One region of the Kribbella aluminosa genome, then DNA from elsewhere that is predicted to be linked to it. Evidence: riboswitches for the same ligand, from Rfam matches in the RefSeq annotation. Region 1 holds a riboswitch; each other region holds the start of a gene.

Region 1 (3,544 bases):
GCCGAGCCGCCCGGTCAGCAGCCGCACCACGGCCTCTTTCGGACCCTCGAAGGTGGCTGTCGGGTCATCGACCGCGTCGGTCACGGTGACCGCGTCGGTGATCTCGATGCCGCCGCCCGGGATCGCCAGGCGGACCTGCTGCTCGAGCTGGTCGGTCTTGGCGGAGAAACCCAGCAGGAAGGCCAGCGGCCCACCGAAGAGCTCGAGGAGCAGCTCGGCGGAGTCCGAATCCACAGTCGCCGACGGGTTGATTCCGACGCGCACGTCCCAGGCGTGGTTGGCGACCTCGTTGAGCCGCAGGGCGAGCGCGACGATCAGCGGCACCGGTTCCGGCATGATACGCAGGTCGATCTGGCGATCGCGCTGCTCGGCGCTGAGCCCTTCGACCGTGTCGAGGTACTCCGCGTCGTGTTTGAGGAACCCGGCCGCTTGGTCGGCCGGGGACGAGGCGTTCCACCGGTCCCAGATCGACTGGTTGTCCTCAGCCTCGACCTGCTCGCCGGCGGTGGTCGCGATCGGTTGCCGACTGATCTCGGCACCGCTTCCGAGGTGCGAGAGCACCTGCGCCACGGTCCAGTCCTTCGCCCCGCTGCGGCTCCTCAGTTGTTCCTCGGACAAGGTCGGCACCAGTGCGGCGAGGGTGTCGTGGTTGGCACGGAGCGCCGCGATGGCGCGGTCGACAGATGTGGTCATACGGGGGTCAACCTCGCAGCCCACGGCTTTCTTCCGACCAGCTGCGCGCTCTCGGCGATTACCGTTCCTTGGCCAGCGCCGTAAAGATCGTGAGCGCGTCCGAAATCGCAGCAACGTCGTGGGTGCGGATGAAGTCCGCGCCTTGACCGGCCGCGTACAACTCTGCTGCGAGGGTGGCCGGCCCGATGTCGACGAGGTCTCTGCCTGTGAGAGCGCGAAGAAACGACTTCCTCGACGGTGAGACCGAACCTGGCCCTTATCTCGTCAAGCCCTCCCAGGACCATGACCGACGGCTCCGGGGCACTACTGAGGAAGTATCCGAGTCCGGGATCTACGACCAAGCGCTCGCGGTTGATGCCGGCGGCCTGAAGAGCTGCGAGGCGATCGCGGAAGAACTGTTCAAGCCCCTGTCGCACTGTTGGCGCATCGATCCGCACTTTGGTAGCTGGACCGCGGCGCTGGACCGAGTGCACGACGATGTGCGAACAGCCACTGTCGGGCAGCTCGGCGTACTGTTCCGGGTCGGGGAACCCTTGGATGTCGTTGAGATAGGTGGCACCGTGAGCGGCAGCGAACAGCTGTGTCTGAGGTGTGAACGAGTCGACCGACACAGGTACGCGGGCGGCCACCAGTTCGTCCAGGACGTCGGCCAGCCGGCGTTTTTCCTCTTCGACGCTTACTCGCTCGGCGCCTGGATGGCTGGCCGCAGCGCCGAGTTCGATGATGTCGGCGCCCGCGTCCAGCAGTCGCCAGGCCTGCGCCAAGGCGTCTTCGGTCGCCAGAAACCTGCCGCCGTCGGAGAACGAGTCAGCGGCGACGTTGACAATCCCGACCAGCCGGGGCCTTTCGGCCCACAATGCCGGAGCAGTGAATTCATGCATCACGTCGTGCCTCCCAGAGAGTTCCCAGAGGCCCAGGCGCGCGGCACGACGTCAGATGACGGGGCCGCTCCACGACGGTGATCCATCCAGACGCCAGTCACGGCCCATCGGACAGCCTACCCACGTCTCGACGAATCGCGCCGGGTTTTGTGGCGTCCTGGCGGTCGGGTACGACCTGGGCCTGGTCGGCATCGGGGTACGGCGCGGCGGCCAGTGCCTGCCGGCGGAGTGCTTCGTCGGGGCGGGTGTGGATCCGGTCGGCCAGGTGGTCCGGCAGGTAGCGCGGCGACCCGACCGCGAGGCAGTCGCGCAGGATCCGGGCGGTCTTGTCGGCCATCTGGGTGATCCGCCGTGCTTCGCCGCAGGACTCGGCCAGCGCGACCATCCCGTGGTTGCCGAGGTAGATCACACGTGGGCGCTCGTCTCGCCGGTCGAGGAACTCCAGGATCGCGGTTCGTGCCCGGCGGCCGAGCTCCAGCCCGGGATCGACGTACGGCAGGAGGATCTGCTCGCGTCCGAGGACGACGATCTGGTCCGGGAACAGGGCCCCGCCGACGAGTGCCTGGGCCCGGTCGGAGCAGCCGATCGCGTTGACCGACTGCGGGTGGCAGTGGGCGACCACGTTCGCGCCGTGGGTGAGCGCTGCGGCATGCAGGAGGGACTCGACCGACGGCTGTGGTGCCGTGGGGTCGAGCCGGCTGTCGAGGAGTGCGCGCTGGACGTCGGTGTCGTCGGCGTCCGGTGCGTCGAGCAGTTCGAGCAGCGGCTGCAGGCGGACCTCCACGAAGGTCGCGTGCTCGAGCGACGTGCCACTGGCCTTGACCAGCATCCGGTGCGCGCCGGTCCGGGCGGATACGTTTCCCTCACCGAGTACCGCGAGCTCCCTGTTCCCGTCGCCCATCCACCGGGCCAAGGACGCCAGTTCTGCCACCAGCTCCGCGGGCAGCGGCTCGGTCGCCACAGCGTCGAACAGCGCCGTCTCCGGCTGGGGGTGGGCGTCGGTGGGTGTCTGGTTCACAGGTCCTCCGGTTCCGGCCATCGCGGGCCGTTGACGTGTACGCGAGTCCGGGCGTAGGTTCCTCGCAATTGGAGCGCTCCAATGATGCATCTCCGACGAGCTCGACACCACCCCTTCTGCCGCCCTGGACCCGGGAGGAACTCGATGAAGCTCGCACACGCCGTCGCGGCGGTACTGCTGTTCACCGGCCTGGCACCTGTCGTACCGGCCAACGCTGTCGCACCACCCGGCCTGCTCGACTCGTTCGACGGCGCCCGCGACGCATCCCCGACGTACGGCATGAACGACTCCCTGGGCACGCGCCAATCAGGTCCTGGCAAGGGCGTCACGCTGACCCGGGTGCACGGGAACTGGACCTCTCCAGCTGGTACGCCGCCCAGCTACTACTCGCAGGTCAACAACAACTCGTACCCGGGCCGCCTGTCCTTCTGGATCGGCAACTCCGCCGTCCGCCTCGACGCACCGGCGGCCGCCGACGCAACCGACTCGTACACCGTCTCCGCCACCGTCGACCCGAACGCGAACTCGGCCGGCCCCGACACCGACTGGTCCTCGGTGATGCTGTCCAGCACCAGTACGTCGACCGGCTACGTCACCGCCTCCGACATCGAGATCGGCCTGACCGTACGGCGAACCGGCGAGGTCATGCTCTACCGCAACGGCGTCACGCAATGGGCGACCGGTATCACCGCCACGAGGCAGTCGACCGGATTCGGGGTCACCGTCACCGTTACGGGAGCGTCGACGTCAACGCCCGCAGTGAGCGTCACCGTCAACGGTGCAACGAAAGCAGGCGTCCTGGCCGCACCGCTTCCGCGCGCCTACGTGTACCTCGGCGCGTACCTCACCAGCGGCAGCAGCACCCCGCCGTACGGCGAAGTGAGCGCTGTCGACAATCTGCAGGTCAGCAAGATCACGCAGTACGTCGACTCGTTCGACGGCGCCGCCGACA
Region 2 (3,544 bases), 500 kb from region 1:
CGTCAGAGTGTTCAGCACGGCCTGGGGGTCGTGTCCCCGCCAGCCCTCGATGTACGCCCGCAATTGATCCACCGCCGCAGCCTAGGCTGCGGCGGTGGTGGCTGAGGCCGTTCGGAAATAAAAGACTGCAGTTTGCCGCCGTGTTTGATTACCGTCTGGCGGCATGAGCAACGTACTTCTGCTGACCGGTCCGTCCGGCTCGGGCAAGACGACGGTGGCCGGGCTGGTCGCCACCGACGCGGCCAGGCCGACGGTGCAGGTGACGACCGACGAGTTCTTCCGCGCGATCCGGACCGGCTTCGTCCCGCCGTACCTGCCGGAATCGCAGCGGCAGAACGCCGTGGTGGTGGACGCGATCGTCGCAGCGGTCGCGGTGTTCGCCGACGGTGGGTACGACGTCGTGGTGGACGGCATCATCGGACCGTGGTTCCTGCCCGCGTACCGGGCTGCCGCCGCCGAGGGACAGTGGCGGATGTCGTACGTCGTCCTGCGGCCGGATCTCGCGACGACGCTGGAGCGCGGGCTGGCGCGCGGCGGAGTCGAGCTGACCGACGCCGACGCACTCACCGGGCTGCACGCGGCCTTCGCGGACCTCGCCGAACTCGAACGGCACGCGATCGACACCTCCGGGCTCGACGCGGCCGAGACGGCCGCCGAGGTCCGCAAGGCTGTTGCTGAGGGCACCTACCTGCTCAGTGTCTGAAGAGTCGCAGCCCCGTGGCCGACCAGGTGATTCCGAGCGCGGCGCAGGCGGCGGCGATCTCGTCGGAGCGGATCGAGCCGCCGGGCTCGACGATGTGGGTGACGCCGTACCGGTGGGCGACTTCGACGTTGTCGGCGAACGGAAGCGCACCGTCCGAGACCATCGTCACCCCGGTGAGGGGTTCAGCCGACCAGAGCGCCGCCTTCTCGCCGGCCAGGCGCGTGCAGTCGACGCGCGACTGCTGCCCGGCGCCGACGCCGATCGTCATCCCGTCCTTCACGAGCACAACGGTGTTCGACTGCGTGTAGCGCGCGACGATCATCCCGAGCACCGCGTCGTCCGGCAGATCGTGGGGGAGTGGCGCGGCGTCCCGCTCCTGCGTCAGCCGTACGCCGTACACCTCGCGGACCTCGTCGGCCGGCGGCTCGTACGACGGGTCCATCCCGAGCACCAGATACGTCCCGCGCTTCTTCGCCGCCAGGATCTCCAGTACGCCGTCGTCGTACCCGGGCGCGATGATCCCGTCCGACACCACCCGCTTCAGTACCGCGGCCAGCTCCAGGTCCACCGGCCGCGACACCGCCACGAAGTCGCCGTACGACGACTTCGGATCCGCGTCCCGCGCCCGCAGGTACGCCTCCGCCGCCGTCCGGCCGAGCGCGGCACCCGCGGGTGAGACGTGCTTGTACGACGCTGCGGCCGGTACGCCGAACCGCTCCGCGGCCTCCCGGACCAGCTGCCAACCGGTCAGCGCGTCCAGGATGTTGATGTACGACGGCGCACCGGCGAGCACCGTGAACGGCGCGTTGCCGAGCGTGGCCGCCTGATGAGGATTCATGCCGTACCGCAGACGCATCGGGACCTCCGAGTTGCTCGAAGGCGCCCAGGCGGACGACGCCTTTGCTCGGAAGCTCCCTGGTGGTGATCCACCCTCGCCAGTCGCGGTATGGCCAGCTTAGGGCGTGTCTGGCCCTACTTCGTCGCCCGCACCACGAGCAGCCGTGACTTCGCGGCCAGCGGTTCGCCGTGCCAGCCGCCGTCGACGACCACGTCGGAGAAGCCCGCCGCGCGCAGGTCGGCGGTGATCTCCTCGACCGACCGGAAGTACAGGACGTTCCGGTAGACCGCGTCGTGCCCGTCCTCGAACACGTTGTGCGCGTCGAACACCACCCGCCGGTCCGCGATCTCGATCAGCTCGAGCCACTCCTTCAGGTGCCCGGCCACGGTGTCACGTTCGCCGTACGTCGCCTCGCTCGTCCACTGCTCCCACGCCCGTACGGCGGGGTTCCGCGACTCGAACGCGAACACGCCGCCGGGCCGCAGCGCGGCGGCCACCGCGGCGACCGTGTCCGCGTGCTCCGCGACGTGCATCATCGTGTTGCCGCTGCTGACGACGAGATCCACATCGCCCGTCGGCTGTACGACGCGGTGGTCGCCGTCGATCCAGGTGACCGCGTCGGCGCCGGGCTGCCGGCGCGCGTACCCGAGCATCGTGGGGCTGGGGTCGATACCGATCACCTCCCGCCCGGACGCGACGAGCGACCGCGTGAGCAGGCCGGTACCGCAGCCGAAGTCCAGGACCTTCGCAGTGCGCTCGGCCAAGGCGCGGTAGTACTCGTGGTCCTCACCGGCCGGGTTGTCCAGGTCGTAGAGCTGTACCAGTTGTTCGTCGCCGTACGGGTCGCCAGTCACCCTGAAAGACTAGGTGGTGCGAGGGCCCTGCTTGTAAGACGGTCGTCTCAGAAATTGAGACGCTGGGTGGCTGAACTTGACCAGGTCGGCAGGTTTCGGCGAATAATGCCTACATGCGATCGATTCTCCTCGTACTTGTGCGGCGCGCCGACTGACGCGACCACCGAGTCGACGCGCCCCTTTCAGCCAACCCGGCGGAAGGGGTTTTTTGTTGCCTGTACGACTATCCGAGACCCGGAGTCGCCAAGGTGACGGCCACAAGCGAGGATGGATCGGTCGCGAAAAGTACAACCATCGTGACAGGACTGAGGGAAGGCACTCATGAGTGAGCAGCTGACCGGGGCACAGGCTCTGATCCGCGCACTGGAACATGCCGGAGTGGACACCGTCTTCGGCATCCCGGGTGGCGCGATCCTCCCGGCGTACGACCCGATGCTCGACTCGACCCAGATCCGCCACATCCTGGTACGTCACGAGCAGGGCGCCGGTCACGCCGCCCAGGGGTACGCCGCGGCGTCCGGCAAGGTCGGCGTCTGCATGGCGACCTCCGGACCGGGCGCGACCAACCTGGTGACGCCGATCGCCGACGCCTACATGGACTCGGTGCCGCTGGTGGCGATCACCGGTCAGGTGGCGGGCGCCGCGATCGGTACGGACGCCTTCCAGGAGGCGGACATCCGCGGCATCACGATGCCGATCACCAAGCACAACTTCCTGGTGACCGACCCGAACGACATCGCGACCACGATCGCCGAGGCGTTCCACATCGCCTCCACCGGCCGGCCCGGTCCGGTGCTGGTGGACGTCACGAAGGACGCGATGCAGAAAACCGGCGTCGACTTCCAGTGGCCGACCGAGCTCGCGCTGCCCGGCTACCGGCCGGTGACCCGCCCGCACCCGAAGCAGGTGCGTGAGGCGGCCCGCCTGATCGTCGCCGCCGAGAAGCCGGTGCTGTACGTCGGCGGCGGTGTCATCCGCGCGCAGGCCAGCGCCGAGCTGAAGGAACTGGCCGAGCTGCTCGGCATTCCGGTCGTCACCACGCTGATGGCCCGCGGCGCGCTGCCCGACACCCACGCGCTGCACTTCGGGATGCCCGGCATGCACGGCTCGGTGTCCGCGGTCGGCGCCCTGCAGCGGTCCGACCTGCTG
Region 3 (3,544 bases), 1.1 Mb from region 1:
CGGTCCCCACGATCCGGACCGGGCCTGTCAGTCCACTCACTGGGCGCCGGTCAGGTCCGGGCGGAGAGCTACCGCGCCGTGCAGGTACACGTGCTGGATCTTGTCCCGCGAGCGCGGCGTCTCGGTGTGCAGCATCAGCCGGACGACGCGCGGCAGTGCGTGCGGCACCGGGATCTCCTGCATGCACATCAGCGGTACGTCGGTCAGCCCGATCTGCCGGCCGGCGACCGCCGGAAACTCCGATCGGAGGTCCGACGTGACGGTGAACAGGATGCTGATCAGATCCTCGTTCTCCAGATCGTTCGCCTCCAGGACCGCCTTCACCAGCTCCGCGGACCGCTCGAGCAGGTGCTCGCGCTCGTCCACGTCCAGCTGGGTGGCGCCCCGGATCGCGCGTACCGCCACGTCTCTCCTCCTAGTTCGTCTCCCCCAACCCTAGTTCAGAGCAGTCAGAGAGTGGACAGCCGTCTCAGCGGCGTCGACAGTCTGCTCCAGCAGCAGCGCGAGCGTCATCGGGCCGACACCGCCCGGGACCGGCGTGATCAGCCGTGCGACCTCGACCGCCTCGGCGAAGTGCACGTCGCCGACGTTGCCCTCGTTGTACCCGGCGTCGACGACCACCGCGCCCGGCTTCAGCCAGTCGCCGCGAACGAAGTTCGGCTTGCCGACCGCGGCGATCACCACGTCGGCGGTCCGCACCAGATCCTTGAGATCCCGGGTCCGGGAGTGCGCGTAGGTGACGGTCGCGTTCGATGCCAGCAGCAACATGCCGGCCGGCTTCCCGAGGATCGGGCTGCGGCCGATCACCACCGCATGCGCACCCTCCAGCGGTACGTCGTACGCCGCCAGCAACCGCAGGATCCCACCGGGCGTGGCCGAGCGGAATCCGGGGCTGTCGAACGCCGTCGCCGCGAACGACCGCATCGTGACGCCGTCCACGTCCTTGGCCGGGTCGATCGCCTCGAACGCGGCCCGCTCGTCGATCTGCGCCGGCACCGGGTGCTGCAGCAGGATCCCGTGTACCGACGGGTCCTCGGACAGCTTCGTGATCTCCGCGACCAGCTCTTCCGTGGTCGTCGAGGCCGGCAGGACGACGCTCCGGGACGCGATGCCGGCCTTCTTCGACCGGTTCTGCTTCATCCGCACGTACGTCGCCGACGCCGGGTCGTCACCCACCAGCACGGTCGCCAGACACGGCTGCACGCCGTACTTCTCCTGCAGGGCACTCGCCCGCTCCGCCGCCGTGGCCACCATGCCGGCGGCGAGGTCGGTACCGATCATCAGCTCAGCACTCATGCGCGCACTCCTCAGAGTTCGAAGGTGCCCAGGCGCGCGGCGAAGCCGGATGGCAGACCGTTCCCCGGTGGTTCGTCCACCTCAACGCCAGTCGCGGTCCGGCTCCAGGATATCCCGTCAGAGGTCCCGCGACAGCCCGACTCCGAGGGCCTCCGCCACAGCCGGTCGGGGGTCGGCGATCGGGGGTCGGGGGTCTGCGGTCGGGGGTCGGCGGTCGGGACCGGACACAAGGAACGGTGCCTGCGGACCTGGCATTGCAGGTCTCCTCGCACGGTTTCCTGTCTCCACCCATGGGCACGGCGCGTTGCTGGACCGTATCCGGCGGGCCAGTGGAGGCTTCGTGATCCCGTCCCGGCAAGCCCTTCCGTCAACCGCAGCCCTGCGCGCGGCGGAGGACCTCGGCGCAGGCAGGGACCGCACGTCCGCCGAGTTGCTGCCGAGGGCGGCCCGCTCGTCGAACGGCGAGGGTTCGCCAGCCCGCCGCCGCGCGCCCCGCGCACATACCCACTCAGCTGGAGGGTTGCCCATTCAGATTTTCACTGGGCAACCCTCCACGTGAATGGGCAACCCTCCACGTGAGGGGGCAACCCTCCACGTGAGGGGGCAACCCTCCACGTGAGGGGGCAACCCTCCACGTGAGGGGGCAACCCTCCACGTGAGGGGGCAACCCTCCACGTGAGGGGGCAACCCGATCGTCAGAGGAGGCCGGCGTGGTCCAGGGCCAGGTAGGCGGCGTCGATGCCGGTCATCGCGCCGGGGTTGCGGAGCTCCGCGCGGAAGGCGTCGACGGTCAGCTCGACCGGTACGCAGTCCTCGGCCTCGTCCAGCTGCTGCTTGCCGTCGGGGCGGCAGCCGCGGGCAATTGCGACGTACTTGCGGAACGTCGAGGACGCGCCGGACCACTGCCAGCCGACCACGTCGAGTGTCTCGCAGGTGTAGCCGGTCTCTTCCTCGAGCTCCCGCGCGCCCGCCACGGCGACGTCCTCGCCAGGCTCGACGAGACCGCCGGGAAGGTTCGTGACCACGCTGTCCGGTCCGGCCCGGAACATCCGGATCGTCACGATCCGCCCCTCCGGCGTCAACGGCAGCACCGTCACGCCGGCGTTGATCCCGGCCTCGCGGCCGAACACGTCCCACTCGACCTCGCGCCCGTCGGGCATCCGGTACCGCCGCAGCCGGACGGACAGGAACCGCTCGAACCCCAGCTCCTCCCCCAACAACTCCCACGGCGCCGGATCCGCCGGCACCGCCGCCGACGCGCGACCGGACGCCGGGTCGATCGACGCCACCCCCGACGCGCGGCTGGACGCCGCGCCCCCAGCCTGCGCCGCGCTCGATGCGGACGACCCCGCGGACGACCCCACAGACGACTCAGCCGCCACGTTTTCGGTGGCAGCTGAGTCCTCGATCCGGTCCGTCACAGCGGACGGTTGCCGTCGGGGTCTTCTGGCGGGGCGACCGGTACGTCGCCATCGTCGGAAGGCGGAGCAACCGGAGTCTCGGTGGACCCGGCGTCCTCGGTCTTCGCCGAAGACTCCCCGGCCGTGGCCGCGCCGTCCGCGCCGCTCCCGCCGCCAGAGCCCGCGTCGTCGGAGCCTCCGCCGTCGGAGCCCTCGTCGTCGGAGCCTCCGCCGTCGGAGCCCTCGTCGTCGGAGCCTCCGCCGTCGGAGCCCTCGTCGTCGGTTGCCGGGTGGGACTCCGACAGAATGCGTTCGAGCGTCTGCTCGGAGATTCGCTTGAACTTGCGCACCTGTGACCGGGTCCGGTCCAGGACCGCGACCTCGAGCTGGTCCGGGGTCAGCTGCCGGACCTCGGTGCCGTCGTGGCCGAGGGCGTCGACCGCGAGCCGGAGCGCACCGGCCAGCGAGATGCCCTCCTGGAAATGCTCGCCGATGTACTCCGCGACCGTGTCGGCCGGGCCGCCCATCACGGCGTACCCCTGGACGTCGGCGATCGAGCCGTCGTACGTGAGCCGGTAGATCTGGTCGTCGCTCACATTCGCGCCGACCTCGGCGACCAGGATCTCCACCTCGAGCGGCTTCTCACCGCCGGAGGAGAAGATCGCACCGAGGGTCTGCGCGTACGCGTTCGCGAGCGCGCGCCCGGTGACATCACGCCGGTCGTACGAGTACCCGCGCATGTCGGCCAGCCGGACGCCGGCAATCCGCAGGTTCTCGAACTCGTTGTACCGGCCGACGGCGGCGAAGGCCATCCGGTCGTAGATCTCGGCCACCTTGTGCAGCGCGGG
Region 4 (3,544 bases), 1.7 Mb from region 1:
GGTGTACCGGCACAACGTGGACACGACCGGTCTGCCTACGCAGGTGGCGGACGCGGCGCAGCGGAGTCTTGCAGGTGGTCTCGCGGTGGCGGCGAAGACGGGATCGGCGGAGCTGGCGAGCAGTGTGCGGGAGGCGTTCCTCACCAGCCTCAACACCACGATGTGGGTTTCCGGCGGCATCGCCGTCGCCGGCGCGATCCTCGCCGCGACGCTGATGCCGAAGCGGGCCGCGAAGGCCTCCCCGGATGCGCTGACGGGCGTCCAGCAGGACGCCTGACGACAAGCAACAGCGCCCGCTCCGAGGGGAGCGGGCGCTGTCGATGGGTCAGGTGAGCTCGAGGCCCGGGTACAGCGGGTGCTTGTCGAGGATCTCGGCGGCGGCGGCGCGGGTCTTGTCGGCGACGCCGTCGGCCAGCACGTACTTCGCCTTGGACGGAGCGCCGGCGGAGGTGGTCGTCGGCGTCGTCGCGGACAGTACGTCGACGATCAGCTCCGCGACCCGGTCGAACTCGTCGGCGCCGAACCCGCGGGTGGTGAGGGCCGGCGTACCGATCCGGACACCGGAGGTGTACCAGGCGCCGTTCGGGTCCCGCGGTACGGCGTTCCGGTTGGTGACGATGCCCGCGTCGAGCAGCGCCGACTCGGCCTGCCGGCCGGTGATGCCGTACGCCGACACGTCGAGCAGGGCGAGGTGGTTCTCGGTTCCGTCCGTGACGAGCTTGACGCCGCGCTTCATCAGGCCCTCGGCGAGCGTGACGGCGTTGTCCGCGACGGCCTGCGCGTACTGCTGGAACGACGGCTGCCGCGCCTCGGCGAGCGCGACCGCCTTCGCGGCCATCGTCTGGCTGAGCGGACCGCCGAGCACCATCGGGCAGCCGCGGTCGACGGACTCGGCGTACTCCGGCTGGCAGAGCACCATGCCGCCGCGCGGGCCGCGCAGCGACTTGTGCGTGGTCGTGGTGGTGACGTGCGCGTGCGGCACCGGGTCGAAGTCGCCGGTGAACACCTTGCCCGCGACCAGGCCGGCGAAGTGCGCCATGTCGACCATCAGCGTCGCGCCGACCTCGTCGGCGATCTCGCGCATCTTGGCGAAGTCCACCTTGCGCGGATACGCCGAGTAGCCGGCGATCAGGATCAGCGGCTTGAACTCGCGCGCGGCCCGGGCGACCTCGTCGTAGTCGAGCAGGCCGGTCTCCGGGTTCGTCCCGTAGGAGTGCTGGTTGAACATCTTGCCGGAGATGTTCGGCCGGAAACCGTGCGTCAGGTGGCCGCCGGCGTCCAGCGACATGCCGAGCATCTTCTGGTCGCCGAGCGCCTTGCGGAGCTTGGTCCAGTCCTCGTCGGACAGGTCGTTGACGTGCTTCGCGCCCGCCTCGGCCAGCGCCGGGGACTCGATCCGCTGGGCCAGGATCGCCCAGAACGCGACCAGGTTCGCGTCGATGCCGGAGTGCGGCTGGACGTACGCGTGCGGGGCGCCGAACAGGGCCTCCGCGTGGTCGGCGGCGGTCCGCTCGACGGTGTCGACGTTCTGGCAGCCGGCGTAGAAGCGGTGCCCGACGGTGCCCTCGGCGTACTTGTCCGACAGCCAGTTGCCCATCGTGAGCAGCGTGGCGGGGGAGGCGTAGTTCTCGCTGGCGATCAGCTTCAGCGAGGACCGCTGGTCGGCCAGCTCGGACCGGATCGCGCCGGCGATGGTCGGCTCGACCGCGGCGATCACCTGCAGCGCGTTGTTGTACGCGGCCGACGCGGCGGCGGCGTCGAAGGGTGCGGCGGTGTCGGAGGATTCAGGCATCGTTGTCTCTCCTGCGGTTGCAGTGGGTCGAAGGCACCCAGGCGCACGGTGCCGACGGTTTTCGCTCCCCGGTGGTTCTCCACCTCAGCGCGCCAGTCGCGACCCGCTCACCCTATCGTGCGTTCGACGATCTCCTGGAACGGTGTCGTCCGCGACTGTGTCTTCTGTGGAAGGGTCCCGAACACACCGCCCCAGTCGTTCGCCAGCCGGGACGCGACGAAGGCGTCCGCGACTGCCGGTGTCGAGTGCCGGATCAGCAGTGACGCCTGCAGGCACAACGCCATCCGCGCGGCCAGTCGACGTGCTCCGGCTTCGGCGTCAGCGACATCAGCAAGCGCTTGCAGTACGTCGTGCACGGCGGCGTCGAGCCGATCGTCGGCCCCTTGGACCGCGCCAACCTCGAGCAGCCAGGCCTCGAGCGACTCGGGCCGCCTCAGCGCGCGCAGTACGTCGAGCGCGTTGACGTTGCCGGACCCTTCCCAGATCGAGTTCAGCGGCGACTCCCGGTAGAGCAGTGGCAGCCCGGACTCCTCGACGTACCCGTTGCCGCCGAGGCACTCGAGCGCCTCCGCGACCATGAACGGCGTCCGCTTACACACCCAGAACTTCGCGAGCGGCAGCCCGATCCGGCGGAAGGCTGCCTCCTTCGGGTCCGAGGAATCCACCGCGGCGGCCAGTCGCATCCCCAGCGCGGTCGCCGCCTCGCTTTCGAGGGCGAGGTCGGCGAGCACGTTCTGCATCGCGGGCTTGTCGGCGAGCAGACCGCCGAACGCCGAGCGGTGCCGGGTGTGCCAGATCGCCTCGACCAGCGCCCGCCGTTGGAGTGCCGCGGAGCCGAGGACGCAGTCCAACCGGGTCGCCGCGACCATCTCGATGATCGTCCGTACGCCGGCGCCCTCGTCCCCGAGCCGGTACCCGATCGTCCCGTGGAACTCGACCTCGCTGGACGCGTTCGAGCGGTTCCCGAGCTTGTCCTTCAGCCGCTGCAGCGCGAACGGGTTCCGGTTGCCGTCGGCAAGCACTCGCGGTACGACGAAGCAGCTCAAACCGTCCGGGGCCTGCGCCAGTACCAGGAACACGTCCGCCTGCGGCGCCGAGCAGAACCACTTGTGCCCGTTGAGCTGGTACTCACCGTCATCCCCGACGGGGGTCGCGGTCGTCAGGTTCGCCCGGACGTCCGACCCGCCCTGCTTCTCGGTCATCCCCATCCCGGCGAGGGCACCGTTCTTCGCCGCGACCGGCAACCGGCGTACGTCGTACTGCGTCGACGCGAGCTGCGGGATCCACTCCTTCGCGAGCCGCTCGTCCGCCTTGAGCGCCGGAACCGCGGCGTACGTCATCGAGATCGGGCAACCGTGGCCGGGCTCGACCTGCGACCAGACGTAGAAGCCGGCCGCCCGGGTGAGGTGCGGCGACGGTCGGTCGCTGGTCCACGGCGCGGCCTGCAGCCCGAACCCGACGGCCTGCTCCATCAGCCAGTGCCACGACGGATGGAACTCGACCTCGTCGATCCGGTTCCCGTACCGGTCATGGGTCTGCAGCACCGGCGGGTGCTGGTTCGCCGGGAGGGCGTGCCCGCGGGCCTCCTCGGAGCCGGCCAGCTCGCCGATCCGGGTCAGCCCTGGGTCGGCTGCCAGATCACCGGTGAGGCCGGCGTACGGGCGCAGAGCGTCACCGAGCGCCGCGTCCCGCGTGAAGAAGTTCACGCCCCGCAGTGGGGGAGCCTGGTTCGTTACCGCGAATGGGTCCGCC

What was found. Region 1 has a riboswitch for ZMP and ZTP ahead of folP (dihydropteroate synthase). Riboswitches for the same ligand answer to the same signal wherever they lie in the genome.
Region 2: linked by a shared signal. The riboswitch ahead of JOF29_RS10870 (5-aminoimidazole-4-carboxamide ribonucleotide transformylase) and the one ahead of folP (dihydropteroate synthase) in region 1 are both predicted to bind ZMP and ZTP.
Region 3: linked by a shared signal. The riboswitch ahead of JOF29_RS18420 (bifunctional 5,10-methylenetetrahydrofolate dehydrogenase/5,10-methenyltetrahydrofolate cyclohydrolase) and the one ahead of folP (dihydropteroate synthase) in region 1 are both predicted to bind ZMP and ZTP.
Region 4: linked by a shared signal. The riboswitch ahead of JOF29_RS21190 (glycine hydroxymethyltransferase) and the one ahead of folP (dihydropteroate synthase) in region 1 are both predicted to bind ZMP and ZTP.

The regions. Positions count from the first base shown of each region.
Region 1 covers NZ_JAGINT010000001.1:2,733,553-2,737,096, forward strand. Annotated here, with positions in the region: gene JOF29_RS13275 (maleylpyruvate isomerase family mycothiol-dependent enzyme) at 1-693, opposite strand, end outside; partial or broken gene folP (dihydropteroate synthase) at 752-1,574, opposite strand; ZMP/ZTP riboswitch at 1,598-1,685, opposite strand; gene JOF29_RS13285 (class II aldolase/adducin family protein) at 1,672-2,592, opposite strand; gene JOF29_RS13290 (hypothetical protein) at 2,737-3,544, shown strand, end outside.
Region 2 covers NZ_JAGINT010000001.1:2,237,302-2,240,845, forward strand. Annotated here, with positions in the region: gene JOF29_RS10860 (nuclear transport factor 2 family protein) at 1-72, opposite strand, end outside; gene JOF29_RS10865 (phosphotransferase-like protein) at 164-703, shown strand; gene JOF29_RS10870 (5-aminoimidazole-4-carboxamide ribonucleotide transformylase) at 693-1,559, opposite strand; ZMP/ZTP riboswitch at 1,578-1,656, opposite strand; gene JOF29_RS10875 (class I SAM-dependent methyltransferase) at 1,676-2,395, opposite strand; gene JOF29_RS10880 (acetolactate synthase large subunit) at 2,717-3,544, shown strand, end outside.
Region 3 covers NZ_JAGINT010000001.1:3,854,198-3,857,741, reverse strand. Annotated here, with positions in the region: gene JOF29_RS18430 (prephenate dehydrogenase) at 1-40, opposite strand, end outside; gene aroH (chorismate mutase) at 37-405, opposite strand; gene JOF29_RS18420 (bifunctional 5,10-methylenetetrahydrofolate dehydrogenase/5,10-methenyltetrahydrofolate cyclohydrolase) at 436-1,296, opposite strand; ZMP/ZTP riboswitch at 1,316-1,401, opposite strand; gene JOF29_RS45385 (NUDIX hydrolase) at 1,992-2,717, opposite strand; gene prcA (proteasome subunit alpha) at 2,714-3,544, opposite strand, start outside.
Region 4 covers NZ_JAGINT010000001.1:4,403,844-4,407,387, reverse strand. Annotated here, with positions in the region: gene JOF29_RS21195 (DHA2 family efflux MFS transporter permease subunit) at 1-277, shown strand, start outside; gene JOF29_RS21190 (glycine hydroxymethyltransferase) at 326-1,792, opposite strand; ZMP/ZTP riboswitch at 1,821-1,900, opposite strand; gene JOF29_RS21185 (acyl-CoA dehydrogenase family protein) at 1,900-3,544, opposite strand, start outside.